One region of the Agrococcus sp. Marseille-Q4369 genome, then DNA from elsewhere that is predicted to be linked to it. Evidence: predicted binding sites of a transcription regulator. Region 1 holds the regulator's gene; the other holds the start of a gene.
The links. Region 1 encodes LexA, which represses DNA repair genes until DNA is damaged. Its sites were predicted from a motif close to TCGAACANNTGTTCGA; they were not measured.
Positions count from the first base shown of each region.

Region 2: the regulator LexA is predicted to act here: its motif matches at 5,572-5,587, upstream of JSQ78_RS08430 (HNH endonuclease signature motif containing protein).

Region 1 is NZ_CP070501.1:856,683-868,656, reverse strand. It holds gene miaB (tRNA (N6-isopentenyl adenosine(37)-C2)-methylthiotransferase MiaB) at 1-1,049, shown strand, start outside; gene miaA (tRNA (adenosine(37)-N6)-dimethylallyltransferase MiaA) at 1,046-1,954, shown strand; gene dapF (diaminopimelate epimerase) at 1,951-2,814, shown strand; gene JSQ78_RS04410 (class I SAM-dependent methyltransferase) at 2,798-3,403, opposite strand; gene hflX (GTPase HflX) at 3,433-4,932, shown strand; gene lexA (transcriptional repressor LexA) at 4,935-5,558, opposite strand; gene JSQ78_RS04395 (hypothetical protein) at 5,800-6,165, shown strand; gene JSQ78_RS04390 (histidinol-phosphate transaminase) at 6,231-7,310, shown strand; gene hisB (imidazoleglycerol-phosphate dehydratase HisB) at 7,320-7,919, shown strand; gene hisH (imidazole glycerol phosphate synthase subunit HisH) at 7,916-8,554, shown strand; gene priA (bifunctional 1-(5-phosphoribosyl)-5-((5-phosphoribosylamino)methylideneamino)imidazole-4-carboxamide isomerase/phosphoribosylanthranilate isomerase PriA) at 8,614-9,363, shown strand; gene JSQ78_RS04370 (SseB family protein) at 9,367-10,200, shown strand; gene JSQ78_RS04365 (DUF1844 domain-containing protein) at 10,213-10,572, opposite strand; gene infC (translation initiation factor IF-3) at 10,743-11,888, shown strand; gene rpmI (50S ribosomal protein L35) at 11,898-11,974, shown strand, end outside.
Region 2 is NZ_CP070501.1:1,677,550-1,689,523, forward strand. It holds gene JSQ78_RS08385 (FUSC family protein) at 1-531, opposite strand, end outside; gene JSQ78_RS08390 (serine hydrolase) at 646-1,452, shown strand; gene JSQ78_RS08395 (hypothetical protein) at 1,508-1,699, opposite strand; gene JSQ78_RS08400 (hypothetical protein) at 2,240-2,773, shown strand; gene JSQ78_RS08405 (hypothetical protein) at 3,145-3,588, shown strand; gene JSQ78_RS08410 (glycine zipper domain-containing protein) at 3,585-3,830, opposite strand; gene JSQ78_RS08415 (Gfo/Idh/MocA family protein) at 3,902-4,885, shown strand; gene JSQ78_RS08420 (hypothetical protein) at 4,906-5,097, opposite strand; gene JSQ78_RS08425 (DUF2277 domain-containing protein) at 5,158-5,442, opposite strand; gene JSQ78_RS08430 (HNH endonuclease signature motif containing protein) at 5,598-7,214, shown strand; gene JSQ78_RS08435 (transglutaminase family protein) at 7,242-8,087, opposite strand; gene JSQ78_RS08440 (alpha-E domain-containing protein) at 8,084-9,013, opposite strand; gene JSQ78_RS08445 (circularly permuted type 2 ATP-grasp protein) at 9,013-10,743, opposite strand; gene JSQ78_RS08450 (adenine phosphoribosyltransferase) at 10,828-11,346, shown strand; gene JSQ78_RS08455 (AAA family ATPase) at 11,500-11,974, shown strand, end outside.

The sequences.
Region 1 (11,974 bases):
CGACCTATGCCGGCTGGGTGTCGATCTCGGTCGGCTGCAACAACACGTGCACGTTCTGCATCGTGCCGTCGCTGCGCGGCAAGGAGCGCGACCGTCGCCCGGGCGAGATCCTCGCCGAGGTGCAGGCGCTCGTCGACGACGGCGCGCTCGAGGTGACGCTGCTGGGACAGAACGTCAACTCCTACGGCGTCGAGTTCGGCGACCGGCTCGCGTTCGGCAAGCTGCTGCGCGCCGCCGGTGAGATCGACGGGCTCGAGCGCGTCCGCTTCACGAGCCCGCATCCCGCCGCCTTCACCGACGACGTGATCGACGCGATGGCGGAGACCGACGCGGTCATGCCGCAGCTCCACATGCCGCTCCAGTCCGGCTCGGACCGCGTGCTGCGCGCCATGCGACGCTCCTACCGCTCCGCGCGGTTCCTCGGCATCCTCGAGAAGGTGCGCGAGCGCATCCCGCACGCCGCGATCACGACCGACATCATCGTCGGCTTCCCCGGCGAGACCGACGACGACTTCGAGGAGACCATGCGCGTCGTCGAGGCGTCGCGCTTCGCCTCGGCCTTCACGTTCCAGTACTCGATCCGTCCCGGCACCCCCGCGGCCACGATGCCCGACCAGGTGCCGAAGGCGGTCGTGCAGGAGCGCTTCGAGCGGCTCGTCGCGCTGCAGGACCGCATCTCGTTCGAGGAGAACCTCGCGCAGGTCGGCCGCACGGTCGACGTGCTCGTCTCCGTCGGCGAGGGCAAGAAGGACGCCGAGACGCATCGGCTCTCGGGTCGCGCCGAGGACAACCGGCTCGTGCACTTCGCGCCCGGCGGCCACTCGCCGCGGCCCGGCGACATCGCCACCGTGCGGGTCACGCACGCCGCGCCGTTCCATCTGCTCGCTGACGAGGGCCCGATCGCGGTACGGCGCACGCGCGCCGGTGACGCGTGGGACCGCGGCCAGGCCGACTCGTGCGGCGTGCCCTCGCTCGTCGGGGCCGGGGCCGGGGCCGGGGCCGGGCGCCCGGTCTCGCTCGGCCTGCCGACGCTCCGCATCGGCACGTGACCCTCATCGCCGTCGTCGGCGCCACCGGCACCGGCAAGACGGCCAGGTCGCTCGCCATCGCCGACGCGGTGGTCGCGCTCGGCGCCCGCGCCGAGATCGTCAACTGCGACGCGATGCAGCTCTACCGCGGCATGGACATCGGCACGGCGAAGGCAAGCGCCGAGGAGCGCCGCGGGCACCCCCACCACCTCCTCGACGTGCTCGAGCCGTGGCAGGATGCGGCGGTCGCCGCCTATCGCGACGAGGCTGCGAGCCTCGTCGCCGGCATCGAAGCGCGCGGCGCGGTGCCGATCCTCGTGGGCGGCAGCGGGCTCTACGCCGCGAGCGTGCTGTACGCCTTCGAGTTCCCCGCGACCGACGCCGAGCTCCGCGCCCGGCTCGAGGCCGAGCTCGAGGCCGAGGGTGCCGGGGCGATGCACGCGCGACTGCTCGCGGTCGACCCGGCGGCCGCCGAGGCGATCGGGCCGCACAACGGCCGCCGGCTCGTGCGCGCGCTCGAGGCGGTCACCCTCACCGGCGAGCCGTTCCGCGTCGGCCTTCCCGACGAGCGGTCGCTCGCTCGGCCGACGATCATCCAGCACGAGCGCGTCGATCGCGCAGCGCTCGTCGCCCGGCTCGATGCGCGCGTGGTGGGGATGTGGCGGCTCGGCATCGTCGACGAGGCGCGAGCGCTCCGGGAGGCCGGGATCGAGCGGGGCACGACGGCGCAGCAGGCCATCGGCTACCGCCAGGCCCTCGACCAGCTCGACGGCCGGATCACGGAGGTCGAGGCCATCGAGCGCACGCAGGCCCTCACCCGCCGCTACGCGCGTCGACAGGTGTCGTGGTTCCAGCGCTACCCGGCCGCGCCGCCCGCAGACGCGGTCGAGCTCGCACAGCGCGCGGTCGCTAGCCTGGGGGGATGACGACGCACGCCACCGGATTCGCGAAGGGCCACGGCACGGGCAACGACTTCGTGCTCGTCGCCGACCCGGCAGGCGAGCGCCCGCTGCTGCCGGGCGAGGTGCGCGCGCTCGCCGACCGGCGCTTCGGCATCGGGGGCGACGGGGTCATCCGCGCTGTGCCGGCGGGCCGCACCGGCGACGCGGTACTCGACGCCGCGCCCGCGGGCACGTGGGCGATGGACTACTGGAACGCCGACGGCAGCGCGAGCGAGATGTGCGGCAACGGCGTGCGCGTGTTCGTGCGGTTCCTGCTCGAGCAGGGGCTCGCCGAGCTGCCGGACGGCGGCTCGATCGACGTGGCGACGCGCGCCGGCGTGAAGCGAGTCGTGCGGCACGGCAGCCTGCTCGCGGTCGACCTCGGCCCGTTCGAGCTCGGCGGCACGCGGCTCGTGGCCGCAGACGGCCTCGACGTCGCCAGGCCCGGCCTCGACGTCTCGACCGGCAACCCGCACGTCGTCGTCGCCCTCGCCGACGCGGCCGAGCTCGACGCGCTCGACCTGCACCGGCCTCCCTCGCTCGACCCCGTCGCCGAGGACGGCGCGAACGTCGAGTTCGTCGTCCCCGGCGTCATCGCCGACGGCATCGGCTCGATCCGGATGCGCGTGCACGAGCGGGGCGTGGGGGAGACCCTCTCGTGCGGCACGGGCGCCGTCGCCGCGGCCCTCGCGACCCGGCACTGGTCGGGCGGGGCCGCCGACCGCTGGATCGTCGACGTGCCGGGCGGGCGGCTCGAGGTCGACGTCGACGCCCGCGGCCACGCATGGCTCACGGGGCCCGCGGAGATCGTCTTCCGCGGGGAGGCGCTCAGTCCGGCGCCGTGACGGCGATGATGCGGTACGTCTTCCTGGAGTCGGCGCGCTCGACGTTGAAGCCGGCGAAGCGCTCCTGCAGCCAGCGCAGCAGCGAGTCGGCGCCGAGGTGCTTCTGCACGACGAGCCACGCCGTCGCGCCCGGCGCGAGCCGCGGGATCCACGCCTCGAGCAGCTCGTGCAGCTGCTGCTTGCCGATGCGGATCGGCGGGTTCGACCAGATCGCGTCGAAGCGCACATCGGCAGGAACGCGCTCTGGCATCGATGGCACGATGTTCGATAGACTGAGCAGCTCGGCATTCCGCTCGACGAGCGAGAGCGCTCGGGCGTTGACGTCGACGGCCCAGACACGGGCATCGGGGGAGCGGAGCGCGAGCGTCGCGGCGATCGGCCCCCACCCGCAGCCGAGGTCGAGCAGCTCGCCCGTCGCGGGCGGCGCGGGCACGGCGTCGAGCAGCACCGCAGTGCCGACGTCGAGGCGGTCGCCGGAGAAGACGCCGGCGGCGGTCACCATCTCCCGCTCTCGACCCGCGATCGGCACTCGGAGCGTCCGGACCGACTCGGGCGCGGCAGGATCGGGCGAGAAGTAGTGGTCCGACACGGATCCGACAGTACAGAAGGAAGCAACGCATGGCAGAAGCCCAGGACGGCACCGACGGCGGGCGCGCGATGGAGCGCATCCTCGCGTGGGCCGAGCCCGGCGAGCGCGAGCTGCTCGCCGAGCGCGCGCAGGCGCTGCAGGACGACGACGCGCACAGCGACGTCGACGGCGACCAGCTCGACCGCGAGGAGCGCGCCGCGCTCCGCCGTGTCGACGGCCTCCGCACCGAGCTGGAGGACGTCACCGAGGTCGAGTACCGCCAGCTGCGGCTCGAGAACGTCGTGCTCGTGGGCGTCTACAGCGGCGCAGCCGACGACGCCGAGAACTCGCTCCGCGAGCTCGCCGCGCTCGCCGAGACCGCTGGCGCGCGCGTGCTCGACGGGGTCCTCCAGCGGCGACCGAACCCCGACCCGGCGATCTACGTGGGCCGCGGCAAGGCCGAGGAGCTCGCGGCGATGGTGAAGGAGCTCGGCGCCGACACGGTCGTGGCCGACAGCGAGCTCTCGCCGAGCCAGCGGCGCGCGCTCGAGGACCGGGTGAAGGTCAAGGTCATCGATCGCACCGCGGTCATCCTCGACATCTTCAGCCAGCACGCGACGAGCCGAGAGGGCAAGGCGCAGGTCGAGCTCGCGCAGCTCGAGTACCTGCTGCCGCGCCTGCGCGGCTGGGGCGAGTCGATGTCGCGCCAGGCCGGTGGCCAGGTCGGCGGGCAGGGCGCGGGCATGGGCTCGCGCGGCCCCGGTGAGACGAAGATCGAGCTCGACCGCCGGCGCATCCACTCGCGCATGGCACGGCTCCGCAAGCAGATCAAGGGGTTCGGCCCCGTGCGCCAGGCGAAGCGGGCGAACCGCGACCGCAACGAGGTGCCGGGCGTCGCGATCGCCGGCTACACGAACGCCGGGAAGTCGAGCCTGCTCAACCGCATCACGGGCGCGGGCGTGCTCGTCGAGAACGCGCTCTTCGCGACCCTCGACTCGACCGTGCGGCGGACGCAGACGCCCGACGGCCGCGAGTTCACGATCGCCGACACCGTCGGCTTCGTGCGCGACCTGCCGCACCAGCTCGTCGAGGCGTTCCGCTCGACGCTCGAGGAGGTCGCGGAGTCGGACGTCATCGTGCACGTCGTCGACGCGAGCCACCCCGACCCCGCGTCGCAGATCGCGACCGTGCGCGACGTGCTGGGGGAGACCGGTGCCCGATCCATCCCCGAGATCGTCGTGTTCAACAAGGCGGATCTCGTGAGCCACGACGATCGGCTCGTGCTGCGCGGCCTGCAGCCCGACGCGATCTTCGCGTCTGCTCGCACGGGCGAAGGCGTCGACGAGATCCTCGAGCGGCTCGCCGAGCTGCTGCCGCGGCCTGAGGTCGCGGTCTCGCTGCTCGTGCCCTTCGATCGCGGCGACATCATCGCGATGCTGCACGACCGCTTCGAGGTGCTTCGCGAGGACTACGAGGCCGACGGCACGCGCGTCGAGGCGATGGTCACCGCGGCTGCCGCGGGGCAGCTCGAGGAGTTCGTGGTCGCCTAGGGTCAGACCGCCCTGAGGACCGCGACGACGCGGCCGAGCACCTCGGCCTCGTCGCCGAGGATGGGTTCGAATGCCGAGTTGCGCGGCAGCAGCCACGTGTGGCCGTCGCGCTGCTTGAACACCTTGACCGTCGCCTCGCCGTCGAGCATCGCCGCGACGATGTCGCCGTTGACGGCATCGCGCTGCTGACGCACGACGACCCAGTCGCCGTCGCAGATCGCGGCGTCGACCATCGAGTCGCCGACGACCTGCAGCATGAAGAGATCGCCGGAGCCGACGAGCTGCTTCGGCAGCGGGAACACGTCGTCGACCTGCTCCTCGGCCGTGATCGGGATGCCCGCGGCGATGCGGCCGACGAGCGGCACGAACGCCGCCTGCTGGATCGAGCCGACCGACTCGTCGATCTCGTCGTCGACGAGCACCTCGATCGTGCGCGGACGAGCCGGGTCGCGGCGGATGCAGCCGGCGAGCTCGAGCTGCCCGAGCTGGTGCGTGACGCTCGAGAGCGACGAGAGGCCGACGGCGTCACCGATCTCGCGGTAGCTCGGCGGGTACCCGCGCTGCTTCACGGCGCGCTGGATCACCTGCAGGATCGCCTGCTGCTTCTCGGTGAGCTGCCTCGTCATCCGTTGCCCCGATCCCCGCGTGTCAGTGGTGCCTGATGGACTCCTGGTGGTTCGAAAGCGTATCCGAGAGGGCGCCCGGATCAAACGCACGTTCGAGCGAGTCGTGGAGAAAGTTCCCACGACGGGGTTGACGCGTGCGGCAGTTCGAAAGTAGATTCGAAACAGAGATTCGCAGCCGGTGCTCCCGGCCGAGCACCGGCTGCGGATCCCAGTCCTCGGACTGGATCGAGAGGAGGCACTCATGACCGCCATCGCCATCACCGCCACCGCCGGCGCCGCACCGACGCTCCGCCTGCGCATGACCGCTCGCGGCCGCCGCGCCCTCGCATTGCTCGTCGCCGCGCCCGTGCTCGCCCTGGGCGCGCTCGCCGGCGCGGGCCTCATCGGCGACGCGGTCGCCGGTGCCGTCGCCTCCTCCTCGGCCTCGACCGCCGAGTTCGAGCACATCACGGTCGTGCCGGGCCAGTCGCTCTGGCAGATCGCCGAGGCCGTCGCCCCCGAGGCCGACCCGCGCGACGTCATCGCCGAGATCGAGCTGCTCAACGGCATCGCCGGCGCCATCCAGCCGGGCGAGCGGCTCGCCATCCCCGCGCAGTACGCCGACTGAGCAGCACGCGCCGCGACCGGGTCGCGCGCGGCCGACGGCATCCGCCGAAGTCCTAGGCTGGATCGGTGACGAGCCTCGACGACCTCCCGATCCGCGACGACCTCCGCGGGCTGACGCCCTACGGCGCACCGCAGCTCGAGGTCCCCGTGCGGCTCAACGTCAACGAGAACGCCTATCGGGTGCCCGAGGAGGTCGCGCTCGACGTCGTGCAGGAGGTCGCGCGCGCCCTGCCCGACGCCAACCGCTACCCCGACCGCGAGTTCGACGAGCTGCGCCGCTCGTTCGCGCGCTACTTGGGCCACGGCGTGACGCCCGAGCAGATCTGGGCAGGCAACGGCTCCAACGAGGTGCTCCAGCACGTGCTCCAGGCCTTCGGCGGTCCCGGTCGCACGCTGCTGTCGTTCACCCCCACCTACTCGATGTACCCGCTGCTCGCGCAGGGCGTGGGGATGCGGTGGGTCCCGGTGCCGAGGGACGAGGAGTTCACCGTCGACGCCGGCGCCGTCCGCGCGGCGATCGCCGAGCACGACCCCGACGTCGTGTTCCTCTGCTCGCCGAACAACCCGACCGGCACGGGCATCGACCTCGAGACGATCGAGGCGGCCTGTGATGCGGCGCGCGGCATCGTGCTCGTCGACGAGGCGTACGCCGAGTTCGCTCGCGACCGCGACCGCACGGCCCTCACGCTGCTCGAGCGGCACCCGCGGCTGCTCGTCTCGCGCACCATGAGCAAGGCCTTCGCGTTCGCCGGCATGCGGGTCGGCTACCTCGCCGCCCACCCGGCCGTCATCGACGCGCTCCGGCTCGTGCGGCTGCCCTACCACCTCTCGGCCATCACCCAGGCGGCGGCCGTCGCGGCTCTGCGCCACAGCGACGTCATGCTCTCGCGCGTCGACGACCTGCGCGCCGAGCGCGACCGCATGGTCGAGGAGCTCTCCCGGCTCGGCTACCGCCCCTACCCGTCGGACGCGAACTTCGTGCTCGTCGGGGGCGTCGACGACCCGCAGGCGACCTTCCGCGCCCTGCTGGAGCGCGGCATTCTCGTGCGCGACGTCGGTCTGCCGGGCACGCTGCGCATCACCGCGGGCACGAGGGGCGAGACGAGCGCCGTGCTGGCCGCGATGGCCGAACTGCGCGCGGACTAGGATCGAAGGATGGCCCGCACCGCAACCATCGAGCGCACGACGAGCGAGTCGAGCATCCGCCTCACCGTCGATCTCGACGGCTCCGGCACCTCCTCGATCTCGACGACGGTGCCCTTCTTCGACCACATGCTGACGGCGTTCTCGAAGCACTCGCTCATCGACCTGACGGTCGAGGCGAGCGGCGACACCGAGATCGACGCGCACCACACGGTGGAGGACACCGCGATCGCGCTCGGCCTCGCGCTCGGCGAGGCACTCGGCGACAAGCGCGGCGTGCGCCGCTACGGCGACGCGACCGTGCCGCTCGACGAGGCGCTCGCGCGCGCCGTCGTCGACCTCTCCGGCCGCCCGTTCCTCGTGCACTCCGGCGAGCCCGCGGGCTTCGAGCTGCACCGCATCGGCGGACACTTCACCGGCTCGCTCGTGCGCCACGCCTTCGAGGCCATCGCGCTCAACGCCCGCCTCACGGCGCACATCGAGGTGCTCGCGGGCCGCGACCCGCACCACATCGCCGAGGCGGAGTTCAAGGCCTTCGCGCGCGCGATGCGCGTCGCGGTCGAGCCCGACCCCCGCGTGACCGGCGTGCCGTCGACGAAGGGCGCACTGTGACCGCCCAGCGCAAGCGCGTCGCGCTGCTCGACTACGGGCTCGGCAACGTCCACTCGGCCGCGAAGGCGCTCGAGGCGGCCGGTGCCGACGTGCGCCTGACGGCCGACCGCACCGCGATCATGGAGGCCGACGGTCTCGTCGTGCCCGGCGTCGGCTCGATGGCCGCGTGCATGGAGGGCATCCAGGCGATCCACGGCGGCGAGCTCATCGGCCGCCGGCTCGCCGGCAGCCGGCCCGTGCTCGGCATCTGCGTCGGCATGCAGGTCCTCTTCTCAACCGGCGAGGAGGGCGGCGGCGACACGCGCGGCCTCGACGAGTGGCCCGGCACCGTGCGGCGCCTGCAGGCCGACGTGCTGCCCCACATGGGCTGGGCACAGGTCGAGGCGCCCGAGCACTCGCAGCTCTTCGCGGGCCTCGCCGACGAGCGCTTCTACTTCGTCCACTCCTACGGCGTCACCGAGTGGGGCATCGACCCGCACCCGCGCATGCGCCAGCCAGCCGTCACGTGGGCCGAGCACGGCGAGCGGTTCATCGCCGCCGTCGAGAACGGCCCGCTCTCGGCGACGCAGTTCCACCCCGAGAAGTCGGGCGAAGCGGGCGTGCGCCTGCTCGAGAACTGGGTCCGCGGGCTCTGATCCAACCCGGCCGCGCGCTCCACCGCGCCGCGGCCACCGTCCGGAAGGCAACGCATCCCATGACCGACTTCAACCAGTCGCCCAAGCTGCAGCTGCTGCCCGCGATCGACGTCGCAGGCGGCAAGGCGGTGCGGCTCACGCAGGGCAAGGCGGGCACCGAGACCTCGTTCGGGAGCCCAGTCGACGCCGCGGAGGACTGGATCCGGCAGGGCGCGGAGTGGCTGCACCTCGTCGACCTCGACGCCGCCTTCGGGCGCGGCGACAACCGCGCCGTGATCCGCAAGGTCATCAAGGCGTCGAAGGGCCGCGTCAACGTCGAGCTCTCGGGCGGCATCCGCGACGAGGCCTCGCTCGAGGCGGCCCTCGCGACCGGCGTCAAGCGCATCAACCTCGGCACCGCCGCGCTCGAGAACCCCGAGTGGACCGCATCCGTCATCGCCGAGTACGGCGACCAGATCGCCGTCGGGCTCGACGTGCGCGGCACGACGCTCGCCGCGCGCGGCTGGACCGAGGACGGCGGCGACCTGTGGCACGTGCTCGACCGGCTCGAGGCCGCCGGCTGCAGCCGCTACGTCGTCACCGACGTGACGAAGGACGGCACCCTCAAGGGCCCGAACCTCGAGCTGCTGCGGCAGGTCGGCGAGCGCACCGAGAAGCCCATCGTCGCCTCCGGCGGTGTCGCGAGCCTCGACGACATCGCCGCGCTCCGCGAGCTCGTGCCGCACGGCGTCGAGGGCGCGATCGTCGGCAAGGCGCTCTACGCCGGCGCGTTCACGCTCGCCGCGGCGCTCGACGTCGCGGGCCAGTAGGCGATGCCGGGCCCGACGCCCGGCCGCGACGTCGACTCGGCCGGCCGACCCTGGGCGGGGCGCTCGTTCCACCACCACGACTCGACCTACGCGGACGACGACGGGTCGGCTCCGGCCGGCTACCTCGAGGCGGTGCGCGCGCTCGCCGACGGCAGCGCGGACCGAGCGGCGGTCGTCGAGGCGCTCCGTGGCGAGCGCGTGCTCGTGCCGCTGCTCGCGGCGGCGGGGGAGACAGGCCTCGACGAGCGGGGCCGCACGATCGACAAGACGCAGGAGCTCTCGATCGTGACGGTGCAGGGCCCCGACGGGGCGCCCATCCTGCCGATGTTCTCGCACGTGCAGGCGATGCAGGCCTGGAACGCGGCCGCGCGGCCCGTGCCCTCGAGCGTGCAGCGGGCGGCAGCGGCCGCGCTCGACGGACCGGGCCGGATCGTGCTCGACCCGGGCTCCGAGAGCGAGTTCGTGCTCGGGCGCACGATGCTCGAGGCGATGCTGGCGGATGCCCCGTGGGCGTGGGGCGCGGAGGATGCGGCCGTGCACGAGGCCGTGCTCGACGCGCTGTTCGAGCAATCGGCGGTGCAGGCGGTCGTGCTCGCCACCGGCGATCCGCGCTGCCGGCTCGCGGGCGCCGACCTCGAGGTGCACGCGCTCGTCGACGGCTCAGCTGATGCCGCCGAGCAGGTCGGCCGCGCCGCGAGCGCGCTCGGCGAGGCCGAGGTGCTGCGAGCGCGCGTCGAGAGCCTCGCGCTGCGCGTGCACCGCTGGGACGGCGGAGCCTCGCCGCTGCCGCTCTCGGCACCGCCGCTCGCGGCGGTCACGCGCGCCGAGCGGCGCTGAGGCGGCCGATCGCTAGACGACCGAGCCGGTGTACTTCTCGCCCGGGCCCTTGCCCGGCGCGTCGGGGATCGCGCTCGCCTCGCGGAACGCGAGCTGCACCGAGCGCAGGCCGTCGCGCAGCGGCGCGGCGTGGACGCTCCCGACCTCGGCAGCGGCCGCAGTGACGAGGCCCGCGAGCGCGTTGATGAGCTTCCGCGCCTCGTCGAGGTCGATCTGCTGCTCGGGGTCGTCGGCGAGGCCGACCTTGACCGCCGCAGCGCTCAGCAGGTGGATGGCGACGGTGTTGATGAGCTCCACCGCCGGGACGTCGGCGATGTCGCGCGCCTCGGCGAGAGCGTCGTGGTCGTGGTCGTGCTCGATCGCGTCAGTCATCGCGCTCTTCTCCTGAAGGCTGGTCTCTGGTAGAGTTCTGCAGGTTTCGGGCTTTCGCCCGGAGGTGAAAGAGGAGCAATCCCACCCGCAGTCGTTCCAGGCTAACGGGTCAGCGGCACGGCGGCGCGCGTCACTCGATGCGCAGCGGCTCGTGCTGAGCCACGCGGCACATCGCGCGTATTCGGCTCCTCGTTCGCCGTGCACCAGCACACAGCAGCAACGAGAAGGAGCCCGCGATCAGCGATCCCCGCATCAACGAGCGCATCCGCGTCCCAGAAGTCCGTCTGGTCGGCCCCGCCGGCGAGCAGGTCGGCGTCGTGAGGGTCGAGGATGCCCTTCGCCTTGCCCGCGAGGCAGAGCTCGACCTCGTCGAGGTCGCTCCCGCCGCGCGGCCGCCCGTGGTCAAGATCATGGACTACGGCAAGTTCAAGTACGAGCAGGCGCAGAAGGCGAAGGATGCGCGTCGCAACCAGGCGAACACGGTCCTCAAGGAGGTCCGCTTCCGCCTCAAGATCGACGAGCACGACTACGAGACGAAGCGCAAGCGCGCGCAGGGGTTCCTCGAGGGCGGCGACAAGGTCAAGGCCATGATCCTCTTCCGCGGTCGCGAGCAGTCGCGCCCGGAGATGGGTGCCAAGCTGCTGCAGCGCTTCGCCGAGGACATCCGCGAGTACGGCGTCGTCGAGTCGTCGCCGACGCTCGACGGCCGCAACATGACGATGGTCGTGGGCCCCGTGCGCTCGAAGGCCGACGCGAAGACCGAGCAGAACGCCGCTCGCTCCGAGCAGCGGAAGGCCGCGCAGGAGAAGCGCCGCCTCGAGTCGGAGCGGAAGGCCCAGCGCCAGGCCGAGCTCGAGGCCTCGCGCCCCGCGCCGCGACCGGCGCCGGCGCGCACGCCCGCACCGCCGAGCGGCGAGCCGATGCGCGTGCCGCGCACCGACTCCGACCGCTCCTCGCGCCCGGACCGCTCGTCGCGTTCGTCGAGCGACCGCCCGTCGAGCGATCGTCCGTCGCGCCCGTCGTCCGAGCGCAGCTCGGAGTCGCGCTCGAGCGAGTCGCGCTCCGACTCGCGGCCGCGCCAGGCGCCCCGCACCATCGCGCCCACGCCGGCCAACGCGCCGCGCCCGGCGTCGATGCCGAAGCCCGCTGCCGCACCCGGGGCAGCCGCCCCCGCTGCGCCCGCAGCACCCAAGCCCGCTGCGACGCCCGCCGCCCCGAAGCCCGGGGCCAAGCCCGCGGCGCCCTCGGCGGTCAAGCCCGCGGCACCCAAGGCCAAGCCCGCAGGCAAGCCCGCGGACAAGCCAGCATCCGAGTAGGAGAGAAGAATGCCCAAGCAGAAGACGCACTCCGGTGCCAAGAAGCGCTTCAAGGTGACGGGGACCGGCAAGATCCGCAAGCAGCA
Region 2 (11,974 bases), 820 kb from region 1:
GGCGAGCGCGTTGATGATGACGCCGACGACGAGGCCGAGCGTGAACTGGCCGACGTAGCCGGTCGCGTAGCCGTCGGGGTCAGCGCCGCCGAAGAGGATGACGAGCACCGCGACGACCGGCACGACGCTTGCGCCGATGCCGAGCGTCGCCGCGCCCTGCAGCACGACGCCGACGGCGCCGATGATGCCGATCTTGGCGAGGGCCGGGATGTCGATCCACAGCATCGCCATGCCGAGGGCTGCGCCGAGCACGAGGCCGAGCGCCTGCTGGAGCGCGGCGCGCGCGATGGTGAAGAAGGTGGTGCCGACGGTGATGAAGGCGCCGAGCGGGGCGGCGTAGGCGTAGTCCGAGAGGCCGCCGGGCAGGATCGACCCGATGCCGAGCGCGACCATCGCTGCGAGCGCGGTGCGCACGGCGATCGCGATGCGCTCGGGCGGCAGCCAGCGGTAGAGCGCGCGCTTGGCCTTCGGCGCGACGGATGCGCGGCGGCTCTCGGGCGCGCCGGCGGACGATGACGACGGCCGGGCCATGCGGTCACGCTAGCCTCACCGACTGGAAGTGGCGTGCCGATCGCCACCCGTTCGTCGAGGAGCCACCGCAGGTGGCGCATCGAGACGAACCCCCGCTTCGTAGACTCCCCCTCGATGACCGCAACGCATCCGCCCCTCACCGACGCCGCGACCTGGTCGGTGCTCGTGCGTGACGTCGCGACGGGCGAGACCGTCCTCTCGAGATCGCCCGAGCTTGAGCTCTCAGCCGCGTCGACGCCGAAGCTGCTGCTGCTCGTCGCGTGTGCGGTGCTCGCCGAGCGCGGCGACCTCGACCTCGACGAGCGGCTCGACCGGTCGAGCGTCGAGCCGGTCGGCGACTCCGGTCTGTGGCAGCACCTCGCGCAATCGACGCTCGCGGTGGGGGATGCCGCGATGCTCGTCGCATCCGTGAGCGACAACCTCGCGACCAACGCGCTGCTCGAGCGGATCGGTCTGGATGCGGTCGAGCGCGTGCGCGCAGAGCTCGGCATCGAGGGCGTGCGCCTGCACGATCGCGTGCGCGACCACCGGGGGCCGGAGCATCCCGCCCGGCTCGGGACCGCATCCGCCACCGGTCTCGCAGACCTCATGGTGCGACTCGCGGCTCGCAGGCTGGGGTCGGCGGCAGTGAGCGACCGGGTGCTCGGCTGGCTCCGCCATTCGGTCGACCTCAGCATGGTCGCCGCGGCGTTCGCGAAGGATCCGCTGTCCCACGGTCACGGAGCCGAGCACCCTGGGATCGTGAACAAGACCGGCACCGATGCGGGTGTCCGAGTCGACGCCGGACTCGTGCTGGGCGCGCGGCGCACGCTCGCCTACGCGGCGCTCGCGAACTGGGCGCCGGAGACGGACACGACGGATGCGGTGCTGACGTCGATGCGCGCGATCGGCGCCGAGCTGCGCCGGTTGGTCGAGGAGTAGCGCCGCAACGAGAAGCGGGGCCGACCCCGAAGGGACGGCCCCGCTGTGGCTGCGGTCATCGCAGCAGGGTGCGCGCGAGCGCGTCGAGGCGGAACTGCTCACGAGCGGCGAGTGCCGCCTCGTAGGCCTCTGCCTCGCGTCGCTGCTCCTCGAGCTGCTGGGGCTTGAGAGCCCAGCGCTCCAGGTGGCGCGATGCGTTCAGTGCGAGCCGGCGAGGAGCCGGCAGCACCAGCGTCGAATTCGACATGGTGGTTCTGCTTTCTGGCATGGCGATTTCGCCCCGTCAATGGGCGCGAGATATCGCAAGATGAATTGCGTGAGAATGGCGCGCTCGCTGCACTCGAGTGATGAATGCGGCTGCGCGGAGTGCGGCGGGAGCAGAGCGGCCGGCAGGTGTCCGGGCGCCGTGCAGCAGCCGTGGTCAGCGTGCGGTGAAGAGAGGAGACGCAGGGCTCAGAAGCCTGCTGTGGCCTGGCAAGAACGAGTCCGTGATGGACTCGGCAGCCGTCGGCCCGTGCGCTCCGCCGCTAGCAGACCCCGCCAGCGAGGAGGGTCCCAGCGGGAATCATGTCGGTGATGAACATCGCGAGCTCCTCCTTTCAGCTTGGCGTGGAAGTTCGCGGTCATGAAGGTATAACGGTCGGAGCGAGAAGCGCAAGTCCATTCGCGATGTTTCTTTGTCCGAGTTTGTGTTGGGGGACATAAGCGAGTGCTCGTCACTCGGGTCGGCACGTGAGCCTGTGGAGAGCACTGTCGGCGTCCGACGCTGCTCGCGTACTCTGCCCGCATGTTCCGAAAGCGGACGGCGCGGGCAGCCCTGGCCCTACTCGTCAGCGTGGCCTTAGCGGGGTGCGGCACCTCGGATCCGCAGCCGACGAACTCGCCAACCACAACGCCGTCCGAGTCGGTGGTCACCGAGGTAAGCGCAGAGGCCGCGGCGCGTGCTGCCTTCGATGGATTCTTCAGCGCTGTGGACGCGCAGTTCGCAGACCGGTCGCCGTCGGCCGCAGGACTCGAAGCGTACGCCGAACCCGCGCTCGCGGCGGAGTATGCCGAAGCTATTCAGACGTCGTTGGACCGCGGTCAAGTCACGCGCGGAGTCCCTACCGTCCTGACGTTCGCAACAACGGACTTCAGCGCGGACGGCGTGATCGCCGATCTGTGCACCGACAGCAGCGGGCTCCGCACGATCGACGACCAGGGCCTCGAGCGACCAGGTGCCGCAGTCTTGCGGTGGACTGCAGACTTCTCTCTCTCTGACGGCACGGCGCTGATTCGATCGCTGGAGCCCCATCAGGACGCTGCCGAATGCACTGGCTAGTCGCGGCGGCTATAGGTGCCGCCTTACTCACTACATCAGGACCGCCCGCGGACCCATGCACTGAACTGGATCTGTGGAGCGGGCACTGCTTCATCGATCCGGGTAGTGGCGAAGTCGTGGTGGGCGGGTCGCTCATCCACCCGGGGATCGGCCCGGCCGAGCCGGGCGCTGGAGGATCAGCCATCGCCGCTCCGAACGACGAAGCCGAGCGTGCGTGGCGTGCCTATCTCCAGATGCTCCACGACCGCTGCGTCGCGATGGGCGAGAACGTGGACGAGTGCCCGCCACCCCCTCCTCCGCCGGGGGAGCCACTGGAAGCTGAGTCCTTCGACCCCATCACCATCAGCGACCTCGCAGCTTTCCGCCCGCTCGTGGGCGAGCTCGTGGTTGAGCCGGACGGCTGGGGCGTCGTCGGCACGCCGACCAACTTCTACGCGACTGCTCAGACGCACACGATGACCGGTCAGCTGTTCGACGTCCCGATCGAGGTGCGGTGGACGCCGACCTCGTACGTCTTCGACTACGGGGACGGGACGTCGGAGACGAGCACCGCATCCGGAAGCCCATGGCACGGACCGGAAGAGTCGTGGACCGAGACGACCACGAGCCACACGTACGCGTCCCGCGACGATGTGACCGCATCCCTCACCGTCGTCTTCACCGCCGAGGTCGACGCAGGCGGCGGCTGGTTCCCCGTGCCCGGCACGCTGCCGGTCGCGGCGCCGAGCGTCGGCGTGAAGATCTTCGAGGTCGGGACCGTGCTCACGAACGGCGACTGCATGGCCAACCCGACGGCAGCCGGCTGCGGAGGCTAGTCGCCGCCCCCGGCGCCGCCGTCTCCACTGTCGCCGCCGTCGTCCGGCTGCGCAGCAGTGCCGCCGTCGGAGCCGCGCGAGTCGTCCTGGCTGGCCCCGAAGGCCACGCCGAACGCGATGCCGATGCCCATGCCGATCGCGATGCCGAGCGCGAGGTTGTCCATCGCGACACCGATCGCAGCCCCGATGCCGAGGCCGATCGCGATGCCGGCGCCGAACATCCCTGCTCGCTTCTCGTCCATGCAGGCCACGCTAGGGAGCGGCGCCGACGGCCGCCTCCCTCCGACGAGGGAGATCGCACTAGGGTCTCCGCATGACGACCTCCTCCCCCGGTTGGGGCATCCTAGGCGCCGGAGGTATCGCCGGCGCCTTCGCCCGCGACCTCGCGACGGCGGGCATGCGCACGGTCGCGGTGGGGAGCCGCGACGACGAGCGCGCCCGAGCGTTCGCCGAGCGGCACGGCATCCCGAACGTGCACCTCGGCTACGAGGCGCTCGTCAGCGATCCCGAGGTCGACGTCATCTACGTCGCGACCCCGCACTCGCACCACCGGGAGCACGCGCTCCTGGCGATCGACGCCGGCAAGCATGTGCTCGTCGAGAAGGCGTTCACGACGAATGGCGATGACGCGCAGGCGGTCGTCGACGCGGCGCGCGCGCAGGGCGTGTTCGCGATGGAGGCCATGTGGACGCGCTTCCTCCCCACCATGGTCGCCGTCCGCGAGCGGATCGCGGCCGGCGAGCTCGGCGACGTGCTGAGCGTGCAGGCCGACCACTCGCAGATGCTCGACCTCTCCCCCGGCAGCCGCCTCATCGAGGCGGCGCTCGGCGGCGGCGCGCTGCTCGACCTCGGCGTCTACTGCGTCTCGATCGCGCACGCGATCCTCGGGCCGGTTACCCGCATCCAGGCATCCGGCGTCGTCGACGGCTTCGGCGTCGACCACCGCGGCTCGGCGATCCTCGAGCACGCGGGCGGCGGCATCTCGACGCACACGTTCTCGATGATGACGCTCGGCTCGAACCGCGCGACGATCGCGGGCACTGACGGCGTCATCGAGCTCGACCCCGCGTTCTACGCGTGGACGCGCTACCGGCGACGCCACGCATCCGCTCACTCCACCGCGGTCGAGGAGTTCGAGCCCCAGCTCGTCGGGCGAGGCATGCAGTTCCAGTCCGCCGAGGTCGAGCGCTGCATCGCAGAGGGGCGGCTCGAGAGCGAGCTCATGCCGCTCGACGAGACGGTGGCGATCATGCGCGTCATGGACGAGATCACTGAGCGGATGCGTTCAGGCGCGTAGTGCGAGACCCCTCGGCGGCCCTACACGCCGTCAGCATCTTCAACGGCGGTCGACGGCTGTCCGAACAGCGCCTCCGCCATCATCCCGCCGGCGACGCCGAAGATCATCCAGATCCCCAGCTGATCGGCGGGCGCGTCGAACGCCGTAGCTGCGACCGCGCCGACGGCCATGCCGAGGCCGACCCAACCGAAGAACCCGAGCCATCTCGCCATGCCTCCACGCTATGGGCGCGGGTCAGCTCGCGACTCCCCCGTGCGACGGAGCGGCGGCCCTCAGCCCGCCGCGAGCGCCTCCCGCTCGGCGATGCGGACGCGCACCTCGGGCCGCCGCAGCGGCGGCACCGTCTTCGGCGGCTGCCGTCGCTCGGGCAGGTCCTCGAGCAAGTGGTGCGTGATGTGCGCGACCTCGGCGACGGCCCGCTCAAACGCGTCGCGAGTGCGGTCGGTCGGATGCGTGATGCCCGACACCTTGCGGATGTACTGGCGGGCAGCGGCCTCGATCTCCTCGTCGTTCGCGGCTGGCTCGAGACCGCGGAGCTCGGTGATGTTCCTGCACATGCAGGAAGGGTAGATCCGGGCGCGGTGCCGCGCCAGACGCTGGCGCGGGCAGTTGGGCCGCGGTCGCCCGAGTTGTCCACAGCCATCGACCCGGGTCCGCGGCGTGTGGGTGGTCTTCAATACTCTGTGCGGAACAGGGATTCGAGGAGGCAGTGATGTCGACCACCGAGCAGGCCGCGGCAGCGATCCGCGCCGCCCGCGCCGTGCTCGATGACCTCGCCTCCATCTCCAGCGCTCCGCGCCAGGAGGTCGTCGATCTGCTGCACCAGACGGCAGAGCTCGCCCGCATCGTCGATGCGCAGCGCGTTCGCCTCGCGGGCGAGATCGAGCAGCGCTCGAAGGGTCCAGAGGAGTCGTCGATCTGCGCTTTGATGGGCAAGCGCAGCCCGAAGGAGGCCGTCGCCTCGGCGTTCGGCATCCGTGCGGGCCAGGCGGCAGAGCTGCTCTCGACGGCCAGGGCGACCAGTCGATCGGTCGGCATCAGCGGCGGCAGCGTCGAAGCACCGTTCCCGCTCGTCGCGGCCGCGCTCGCCGAGGGCGCGATCTCGCTCGCCCAGGTGCGCACCATCGTCTCCGAGCTCGCCCCGGCCGCGCCGAGGGCAGATCTCGACCAGCTCGCCTGGGCTGAGCAGAAGCTCGTCGAGGCGGCCACCGACGCCGCAGCGCCCCTCGTGCCAGAGCTGCTCGCCGTCCGCGCGAAGGCCTTCGCGACGTACCTCGATCCCGACGGCGTGCTGCCGAACGCCGAGCGGCAGTACGCGCAGCGCGACCTGCGCATCTGGCAGCGGCAGAACGGCATGTGGCACTTCGAGGGCGACTCCCCGGCGGAGCTCGGCTCGCAGTTCAAGGCGCTGATGGATGCGTACACCGCGCCGCGCGCGAAGGTGCGATTCGTCGACGACGACGCGCCGCGCGACGATGCAGCCGAGGCCGACCTCGACAACCGCTCGCTCGGACAGAAGCGGCACGACGTGCTCATGGGGCTCGTCGCGGCGCACGCGGCGTCCGGTGACGCTCCCCTCGCGGGTGGGGCGCCACCGCGCATCGTCCTGAACGGCACGATCGAGGCGTTCGACGCGTACATGCAGAACGCGGAGCACCGGGAGCGCACCCTCGCCATCGAGCACACCGGCGACCTCGTGCCCATCGAGACCGTCGATCGACTGCTGTGCGAGGCAGTCGTGCAGCGCGCGGTCGTCGACGAGCGCGGCCACGTGCTCGACCTCGGGCGCGAGCAGCGCCTCTTCACCAAGCCGCAGCGCATGGCACTCGCCGTCCAGTACGAGGGATGCGCGACGCCCGGCTGCCACATGCCGGTCGCCTGGACCGAGGTGCACCACGTGCTCTGGTGGAGCCGAGGCGGGCCGACCGACACCGAGAACGGGATTCTGCTCTGCACGCACTGCCATCACGAGGTGCACGCGGGCCGGCTCCTCGTCGTCGGTGAGCCGGGCGACTGGCGCGTCGTGCCGCAGCTGCGGCCGAGCGATCCCTACGCGCGCGCCGTTCGCTCCGGAGAACCGCTGCGCGCGATCACCGCCGGCGCAGCCACCGCATCAGCCGCCGCCGCGACATCGCTCGCGGTGAGGCTGCCCGACCCGCCGCCTCTGCCAGCGCCTCCGCCCCTGGCGCGACCGCGTCGACGAGTGCGCGGACGCGGCGCATCGCTGACGGAGCGCAGGCTGCTGCATCGCCTGGGCGACCGCCGCAGGCGCCCGAGCTGGGCTGCCGCAGACTTCCACGCGCGACGCAACCTGGTGCTGCGGACCTGAGCCGCGCTCGGTCTGCGCCGACAGGGCTCAGCTCTCCTTCGTGATCTCCACCGAGACGAACAGCTCGCTCTTGCCCGCTCCGGCGTAGACGCCGCGCAGCGGCGGCACGTCGTTGTAGTCGCGGCCGAGGCCGACCTTCACATGGCGGTCGCCGATGTCGATGAGGTTCGTCGGGTCCCATGCGTTCCACTCACCGGTGAACCACTCGACCCACGCGTGCGACTCGCCCCGGATCGTCTCGCCGATCACCGGCTCGCGCTTGGGGTGCAGGTAGCCTGAGACGTAGCGCGCCGGGATCCCGACCGAGCGCAGCGCCCCGATCGTGATGTGCGCGATGTCCTGGCACACGCCCTTGCGGTTCTCCCATGCCTCGGAGGCCAGCGTGTGCACGTGCGTGACGCCCGACATGTACTCGATCTGCTCGCCGACCATCCGGGCGATCGCCGCCGCCGCGGCGCCCGGCGTCTCGGACGCATCCGCGATCATCCGCGCCGACGCGACGAGGTCGGCCGACGGGCGCGTGCGCCGCGTCTGCCCGAGCTGCTCGACGTACTGCGTCGCTCGCGCCGCGACCTTCTCGAGCTGCTCCCACGAGAGCTCGTGCCCGCCGGTGAGCCGCGGCCGCACCTCGACGAGGCTCGTCGCCGTCAGCTGCAGCTCCGTGTGCGGCGCGAGCACGTCGAACGAGACGACCTTCGTGCCCCAGTAGTCGTCGTAGGTGTTGACCGAGGTGCTCGGGCGCACGTCGAGGTTCGAGTAGATGACGAACTGGCCGTCGCTCGTCGACGGCAGCATGCGCGACTCGTTGTAGGAGGCGACGACGGGCCGCTCGTAGCGGTAGCCGGTGGTGTGGCGGATGCGGAGCCGGCTCACGAGGCCTCCCTCGTCCAGGCGGGCATGTTGTGGGTCGGGAAGTAGCGCTCGCGCACCGCGTGCGACACGGCCGTCGTGGTCGACTGCACCTTGTCCATCACCGTCGGCAGGCGCTCGATGATCTCCTGGATCGGCGTGAACTCGAGCTCCGCGCGGATCTGCCCGAGCATCCGCTGGGCCGGGTCGACGTAGCCGACGCGGTCGTGCCTCGGCTCGATGTCGTGCAGGCAGTCCTCCGCTCCCCGGATCGAGAACAGGATCGAGCGCGGGAAGAGGCGATCGAGCAGCAGGAACTCCGCCGCGTTCGTCGACGAGGGCACGCCGCGGTAGGTGCGCAAGTACGCCTCGTAGGCGCCGACCGAGCGGAGGATCGTCGTCCACGAGGGGCCCGACGCCTCGGTGAGCGCGCGCGTCGCGAGCAGTCGCGCGACCATGTCGGCCCGCTCGATGAAGCGGCCGAGGTTGAGGAAGCTCCACGCATCGTCGCGACTCGCGGTCGAGTCGGCCATGCCGCCCGCGAGCGCCGCGCGCTCGCGCACCCAGCCGAACATGACGTGCACCTGCTCGGGGCTCACGCGCCGCGGCATGTTCGCGTAGGTGGCGTTGAGCACCTCCCACAGCTCGGTCGAGATGATCTCGCGCGCGCGGCGGGCGTTCTCGCGCGCCGCGTTGACGGAGTAGGCGATCGATGCCGGCTGCGAGCGGTCGGTCGCGAGCGTGTTGACGACGTCGACGCGCGTGAGCTTCCGCTCCGGCGGGGCGTCGTGCCCCATGACGCCGAGCAGGGCGCGGCACGCGGTGTCCTCGTCGACCGCGACGTCCTCGAGCAGCAGCTGGAGGTAGACGTCGAGGATGCGCGCGGTGCCGTCGGCGCGCTCGATGTAGCGGCCGATCCAGAACAGGCTCTCGGCGATGCGGGAGAGCATCATCGGGCGTCACCTCCGTCGGCGGGGCGTCTCGATACGCCGGCTGCGCCGGCGGCTCGACGAGCGGGTGGCAGCGAGCGCGCGGATTGCTGCTGCTGCTCCGCCTGCGTCGACTTCGTGGTCGGCGCATCCTGCGGCGACTGGTCCTGCGGATGCTCCCCGAGCGCCGCCGCGGCCGCTGCGGCCGCCGTCACGATCGGGATGGGCCGCGTCATCGGCTCGCCCGAGGCGCCGAACTCGGCGTCGTGGTCGATGAGCGGCAGCTGCTCGCGCGGACCGGCGAGCACCCACGTGTCCTTCGAGCCGCCGCCCTGTGAGGAGTTGACGACGAGCTGTCCCTCGGGGAGCGCGACGCGCGTGAGCCCGCCAGGCAGCACCCACACATCCTTCCCGTCGTTGACGGCGAAAGGGCGCAGGTCGACGTGGCGCGGCCGCATGCCGTCGTCGACGAGCGTCGGGATCGTCGAGAGCTGCACGACGGGCTGCGCGATCCAGCCGCGCGGGTCGTCGAGCAGTCGCTGCTTGAGCGCCTCGAGCTCCTCGGGCGTCGCGTCGGGACCGACGACGAGCCCCTTGCCGCCCGAGCCGTCGACGGGCTTGACGACGAGCTCGTGCAGGCGGTCGATGACCTCCTCGAGCGCTCCCGGGTCCTCGAGCCGCCACGTGTCGACGTTCTTGAGGATCGGCTCCTCGGAGAGGTAGTAGCGGATGAGGTCGGGCACGTAGGTGTAGACGAGCTTGTCGTCGGCGATGCCGTTGCCGACCGCGTTCGCGATCGTGACGTTGCCGAGTCGCGCGGCGAGCATGAGGCCGGGGCTGCCGAGCATCGAGTCGGCGCGGAACTGCAGCGGATCGAGGAAGTCGTCGTCGACGCGGCGGTAGATGACATCGACGCGCGCTGGCCCCTCGGTCGTGCGCATGTAGACGCGGCCGCCCGAGGTGAACAGGTCGCGACCCTCGACGAGCTCGACGCCCATGAGGCGCGCGAGCAGCGTGTGCTCGAAGTAGGCGGAGTTGTAGACGCCGGGCGTGAGCACGACGACGCGCGGGTCGTCGACGCCCGCGGGCGCGGCGGCCCGCAGCGCGTGCAGCAGCTTGTCGCAGTAGTCGCCGACCGGCCGCACCCGCATCGACGAGAACATCTCGGGCAGCGTCTGCGCGATCACGCGGCGGTTGGAGATGACGTAGCTGACGCCCGATGGCACGCGCACGTTGTCCTCGAGCACGCGCCACTCGCCCTCCTCGTCGCGGATGAGGTCGATCCCCGAGACGTGGATGCGCACCCCGTTCGCGCCGACGACGCCGGCGGCCTGGCGGTGGAAGTGCGTGGATGTGCTGATGAGCTTCGCGGGGATGATGCCGTCCTCGACGGCGCGCTGCGGACCGTACATGTCGGCGAGGAACGCCTCGAGCGCCCGCACGCGCTGCTGCACGCCCGACTCGACGTGCTTCCAGTCCTCCGCCGTGATGATGCGCGGGACCGCGTCGAGGGGGAACGGCCGCTCCTCACCCGCGAAGTCGAACGTCACGCCCTGCGCGAGGTAGGAGGTGGCGAGCGCGTCGGCGCGAGCGCGGAGGTCGTCCTTCGACATCTCCGAGAGCGCGTCGTACAGCGGCTTGTAGGGGCCGCGAGCGTCGCCCTTGCGCTCGAACATCTCGTCCCACGGCGTGCCCTGCCGCTTGCGAGGCACGGCGAAGGGCTTGTCGTAGTCGTCGAAGAGGTCGCCCATGGCGCGAGCCTACTGGCGACGGCGGCTGCGTCCCTGCGATCGCGGCGGGCGACGAGCCGCGGCGGCTAGCCTCGGCCGGTGCCGATGCCCACCCCCGACCAACTCGCCCGCGCCGAGTCGCTCATCGCGCTCACGCCCGACTGCCCGACCCGCGGCGTGCTGTTCCGCGACATCGGTCCGATGCTCGAGGACGCGGATGCGCTCGCTGCCGTCACCGAGGCACTCGCCGCACCGTTCGAGGGCGGCTTCGACCTCGTCGCGGGCGTCGAGGCGCGCGGGTTCCTGCTCGCGGGCACCATGGCGGCGACCGCTCGGACGGGCCTCCTCCCCGTCCGGAAGGCCGGCAAGACGCCGAGGCCAACCGCATCCGTCGACTACGCCCTCGAGTACGGCGTCGCGACCATCGAGGCCGCGGGCGACCTCTCAGGTCGTCGCGTGCTGCTCGTCGACGACGTGCTCGCGACCGGCGGCACGCTCGGCGCGGCCGCGCGGCTCGTCGAGGAGCTCGGCGGCGAGGTCGCGGGCGTCGCGGTCGTACTCGAGCTCTCGGCGCTCGGCGGCCGCGAGCGGGTGCCGGCGACGCACGCGGTCTTCAGAGCTTGACTGCGAGCCTGCTTCGGGCCACGCTCGGCGCCGGCCGTCGTACGCGGAACCATGTGTCATAGTGAGGCTATGCGCAGACTTGTCGCCGTCGACGTTAGCGGGCTATTCGGAACCACTCACCACCGTGTGGATGTGCGGCCTCGCCAGCCGACCGTGATCACCGCGCCGAACGGTGCTGGCAAGACTCACGTGCTGCGGCTCATCGCCGCGGCGCTAACAATGGACTCTCGCACTCTGTTCGGGATCGACTTCGACAAACTGACTCTTCAGTTCGACGACGACACAGAGCTATCGTACGCAACCGTCCAAGACAATGAGCCACGAGCGGCCTCGCTCGTCGTCGAAGCGTCACTCCACGGCGAGACTGAATTGCTCACGATCAAGCGGCCCGGGTCGCTCGATGCAGCGGATGAACCGCCGCCCTATTTGCGTCAGGTGTCACCGAACCGCTGGCACGACATGCGAAGCGACCGCTATCTGACGGGGGAACAAGTCGCCGAACGCTATGAATCTCGCGTCAACTTGGCTGATCACCCGATCATCGCCTCCATCGTCAGCGGAGAGCGGGCTTACTTGATCGACACCAAGCGCCTTGAGAGCGACCGCGCCGACTTCGCCAGTCGCGGCT